2 regions of the Nocardia yamanashiensis genome follow, and region 1 is predicted to be linked to the other one. Evidence: predicted binding sites of a transcription regulator. Region 1 holds the regulator's gene; the other holds the start of a gene.
The links. Region 1 encodes HspR, which represses chaperone genes until heat shock. Its sites were predicted from a motif close to ANNTGAGTNNNNNNNACTCANNT; they were not measured.
Positions count from the first base shown of each region.

Region 2: a site for HspR is predicted at 1,181-1,203, ahead of lon (endopeptidase La). Genes of this name have one in related genera too.

Region 1 covers NZ_CP089226.1:7,189,579-7,192,041, forward strand. The annotation lists gene dnaJ (molecular chaperone DnaJ) at 1-1,149, shown strand, start outside; gene LTV02_RS33105 (heat shock protein transcriptional repressor HspR) at 1,149-1,547, shown strand; gene LTV02_RS33110 (globin domain-containing protein) at 2,066-2,463, shown strand, end outside.
Region 2 covers NZ_CP089226.1:6,911,387-6,913,849, forward strand. The annotation lists gene LTV02_RS31865 (hypothetical protein) at 392-805, shown strand; gene lon (endopeptidase La) at 1,306-2,463, shown strand, end outside.

The sequences.
Region 1 (2,463 bases):
GACTTCTACAAGGATCTGGGTGTTTCCTCCGGCGCCACCCAGGACGAGATCAAGAAGGCCTACCGCAAACTGGCCCGCGACCTGCACCCGGACAAGAACCCGGGTGACGCCAAGGCCGAGGAGCGGTTCAAGGCCGTCAGCGAGGCGAATGCCGTGCTGTCGGATCCGGAGAAGCGCAAGGAGTACGACGAAGCACGAAAGCTGTTCGCGGGCGGCGGTTTCGGCCGCGGCGGCTTCACCCCCGGTGCGGGCTACGGCCAGCCCGGCGGGTTCTCCGGCGATTTCAATATCGGGGATATCTTCGGCGCCGGCGCCGGCGGCGCCGCCGACGGTGGGCTCGGCGATATCCTGGGCGGCCTGTTCAACCGGGGTGGCACCCGCACCTCGTCGCGGCCGCGCCGCGGCAGCGATGTGGAGACCGAGACGACCCTGGGCTTCCGCGAGGCCGCCCAGGGCGTGACGGTGCCATTGCGGATGACCAGTCCCGCGGCCTGCACCACCTGCCACGGCAGCGGCGCCAAGCCCGGGACCAGCCCGCGGGTCTGCCCGCACTGCAACGGTTCCGGCGTGGTCAGCCGCAATCAGGGCGCGTTCGGCTTCAGCGAGCCGTGCGAGGACTGCCGGGGCACCGGCTCCATCATCGACGATCCGTGCCCGGACTGCCGGGGCTCCGGCATCCAGAACCGGACCCGCACCATCACCGTGCGCATTCCCCCGGGGGTGCGCGACGGGCAGCGGATCCGGCTGGCCGGTCAGGGTGAAGCGGGCCTGCGCGGCGCACCGCCCGGTGACCTGTACGTCACCGTGCATGTCAGCCAGGACAAGGTCTTCGGCCGCAATGGCGACGATCTGACCCTGGTGCTGCCGGTCAGCTATGCCGAACTGGTGCTGGGCACAACGGTTTCGGTGCCGACCCTGGAGGGCCGCGTCGGCGTCAAGGTGCCCCCGGGCACCGCGGACGGCCGGACCCTGCGGGTGCGCGGCCGCGGCGTGCCCAAGCGCGGCGGCGGCGCGGGCGATCTGCTCGTCACCGTGAAGGTCGCGGTCCCGCAGAAGCTGGACGACAATGCCACCGAGGCGCTGCGGCGGTACGCGGAGGCCGAGAAGACCAGTGGTTTCGACCCGCGCGCGGGATGGGCAGGTGCGTGATGAGTTCCGATCCGAAGAAGAGCACCGAGGCGCAGTACTTCCTGATCTCGGTGGCGGCGCAGCTGGCGGGCATGCACGCCCAGACGCTGCGCACCTATGACCGCTTGGGTCTGGTGTCGCCGCAACGCACTTCGGGTGGCGGCCGCCGCTATTCGGATCGGGATGTGGAGCTGCTCCGCGAGGTGCAGCGCCTGTCCCAGGACGAGGGCGTCAATCTGGCCGGCATCAAACGGATCATCGAACTCACCAACCAGGTCGAGGAGCTGCAGCAGCGGGTCTCGGAGCTGAGTGCGGAGGTGGACAGGCTGCGGTCGGGCTACCGGCCGGACCTGACCCCGCCGGCGCGCAGCACCGCGCTCGTGGTCTGGCAGCCCCGGAACCGGCGTCGGCAACAGTAGTTCACGGCTCCGGCGCAGGCGGCGATCCGAATCCGGGTCGCCGCCTGCGTCGTTCGCGGGGGAAGTCGGGCGCGCGGATGATTTGCGTGAAATATGCTGGTTCGAGGTAATTTTCGCCTGTGGCGCGGTGTCTTTATCGGTTCGAATTACAAACGGACCGGTAGGTAAATTCATTCTGTAAATCATGAGTTTTGTCCGTATGTTGCAAGGGAATTCAAGCCGGGCCGAGGTTGCGGTTCGGTCGCTGTGTACCTGAGTCTTGCAAAATGAATCCTCCTGGTTCCTTGAGCGAAACCCCGTGTCGTGCGGCGTGTTACAGGTGAACAGTCTGTTTTCTGCTCTGAATACCCGCAAAGTTCAGGTTTTCGAGGATTAAAGGGCGTGTTATTGAAACGTCCCGTTCCGTTGCTGGCTAACCTCGCCTACACTTGCTGAGCAACGGCTGCTGTCGAGTGTCCCGCAGCACTGCACTCGCCGGTCTTGCTTGTGTTCGAGTGCGAAATGGGGTTGTGACACAAATGGATTCGCGGACCGTCGCATTGATAAGAACGACGTTCAAGGCGGTTGCTGCGGAGGATGGTGGCCCCGAGAAACTCGCCCGATCGTTCTACGCCATCCTCTTCACCGACTTCCCACAGGTTCGCGACTTCTTCCCCGCCGCGCTGGACGCCCAGCGCGACCGGCTGGTGAAGGCCATCGCGTATGTGGTGGACCGGCTGGAGGAGCCGGACAAGCTGCTGCCCTTCCTCGCCCAGCTCGGGCGCGACCATCGCAAGTACGGTGTGGTGGCCGAACACTATGCGGCCGTGGGGAAGTCGCTCAAGGCCGCGTTGCAGGCGTACGCGGGCACCGAGATGTGGACCGAGGAGGTCGGGCGGGCCTGGGACGAGGGCATCGGCGTCATCGCCGAGACCAT
Region 2 (2,463 bases), 280 kb from region 1:
CATTGCCGTTCGGATCTCGCAGTATCGTCACCAGCTTCCGCAGATCGGCCAGCGTCTGCCGGCCAGCGGCGTGAATTTCGTCCAGCACCTGCAGCACCGGGAGCATCGGGCACCGCATGCCGGGCGATCCCCACCCGCAATACGGTCGACGACACGTGATGCGCGATGCGCTCCGCCGCGCGGCCAGCTCGGTGAGCGTGATGGCCGCCCCGACCTTCGCCACCACCGGGCCGGTATGCCCGAATTCGAATCCCGGCAGCAGCACTCCCTCGGCGGCCAGCGAGGTGGCGAGCGGATCCCGCCCACACCTGTCCCCAACCCTTTGCTGTCACATAGCCGAATGCACGCGCGATGACTGGGTAACAGTGCAACCCCGATCCGGGAGGACACGATGACGTCGTCCAACCCACTCGAGAACGCTGTCTGGGAGATCCGCGAACTCCGCCGGCGGGCCGCAACTCAGCTCGGCAACCAGGACCTCCCCGCAGCCCTCACCGCCATCGAGCGCGCGAACGAAAAGGCCGCCGAATTGATGCGGTCGATTCAACCGGGAGACAAGCGCGCCGGGACGTTGCGAAGGCTGGCGCGCTTCACGGAGTTGGAACACGCCGCCATCGCCGCCCTGTCCGCTGACGATCCCGAGCAGCTGGAACGGCTCATGAATGCCATTCGTGAACTGGAGGCCGGCGCGGTCGGTACCCGGACGATCCCCGGCGATATCGGGCGTTCGGTCCTCGCCCTGCGCGCGTGCATCCACGGCAACACCTCGATCACCGGTCAATGCCGCCGCCCACCATGTCCCTGATCTTCGTAGTCGCTGCCGTCGTGCTGGTGGCGATCCACGTCGATTGGATGATCAGCTATTTCGCCTTCCTGGTCCGGACCGACCCGCCCGGATATCAGCGCTGGGCGCGAATCCGCTCGGTGCTGCGCCGGGCTCGCGGTGTCGATCGGCTTCGGCTGTATTGCGCTGGCGCTGGCCTCGGCCCTGCGGGACTTGCTGCACGGACCCGTCGTGATCGGTGCCTTTGTCCTCGCGGGAGCGATCGTGATCCGTGACTGGTGCGATGTTCGTGGGCAGATCCGCGCGACTTCATCGCCCTGAGCTGCTGGTCAGGGCGGGATTGGCGGGTGTTCGCCGGGGGCGAACAAGGTCACGGAATTAGTTCGGGAGGCGGGGAGTTGACTGGGTATCGCTCAACCTGAGTTGAGTAGGAGACGCTCAATGTTGGAAGAGGTAGAGAAGTGACCAACCCTCAGAACCTGCCGGTGCTGTTCCTGACCGATCCGATCGTGCTGCCCGGCATGGTCGTGCCGATCGAACTCGACGAGTCCAGCCAGGCCGCTATCGATGCCGCCCGTGCGGGCAAGGTCAACCAGGTGTTGGTCGCGCCTCGCCTCGACGAGGGGTACGCGAGTTACGGCGTGGTGGCCACCATCGAACAGGTGGGCCGGATGCGGGGCGGTGCGCCCGCGGCGGTATTGAAGGCCGAGAGCCGGGCCAAGATCGGGCACGGGGTGACCGGGCCGGGTGCGGCGCTCTGGGTCGAAGCCGAGCCGGTGGAGATTCCGGCCGCCGATGGCCGGACCAAAGAGCTTGCCGCCGAATACAAGAAGCTGGTCGTGTCGGTGCTGCAGCGTCGCGAGGCGTGGCAGGTGATCGACGCGGTCAATCAGATGAACGATCCGTCCGCGCTGGCCGACGCCGCCGGCTGGGCGTCGTACCTGAGCAACGAGCAGAAGCGCGAGATCCTGGACACCCCGGACACCGTGGCGCGGCTGCGCAAGCTGATCGAGTGGACCACCCAGCACATCGCCGAGACCGAGATCACCGAGAAGATCAGTGAAGACGTCCGCGAGGGCATGGAGAAGCAGCAGCGGGAATTCCTGCTGCGCCAGCAGCTCAATGCCATTCGCAAGGAACTGGGCGAAGGCGAGCCCGAGGGCGCGGAGGACTACCGCACCCGGGTCGAGAACGCCGACCTGCCGAAGGACGTGCGGGAAGCCGCGCTGCGCGAGGTCGATCGCCTGGAGCGCTCCAGCGATCAGAGCCCGGAGACCGGTTGGATCCGGACCTGGCTCGACACCGTCCTGGAACTGCCGTGGGGCGTGAAAACCACCGACAGCACCGATGTTTCGGCGGCGCGCGCGGTGCTCGACGCCGACCACCACGGCCTGGACGAGGTCAAGGACCGCATGGTCGAGTACTTGGCCGTCCGTTCCCGCCGGGCCGCCCGCGGCCTGGAGGTGGTGGGCGGACGCGGGTCCGGCGCGGTGCTGGTGCTGGTCGGCCCGCCCGGCGTGGGCAAGACCTCGCTGGGTGAATCGGTCGCCCGGTCCCTGGGCCGCAAGTTCGTTCGCGTCGCCCTGGGCGGCGTGCGCGACGAGGCCGAGATCCGCGGGCACCGGCGCACCTACGTGGGCGCGCTGCCCGGCCGCATCGTGCGCGCCATGAAGGAGGCC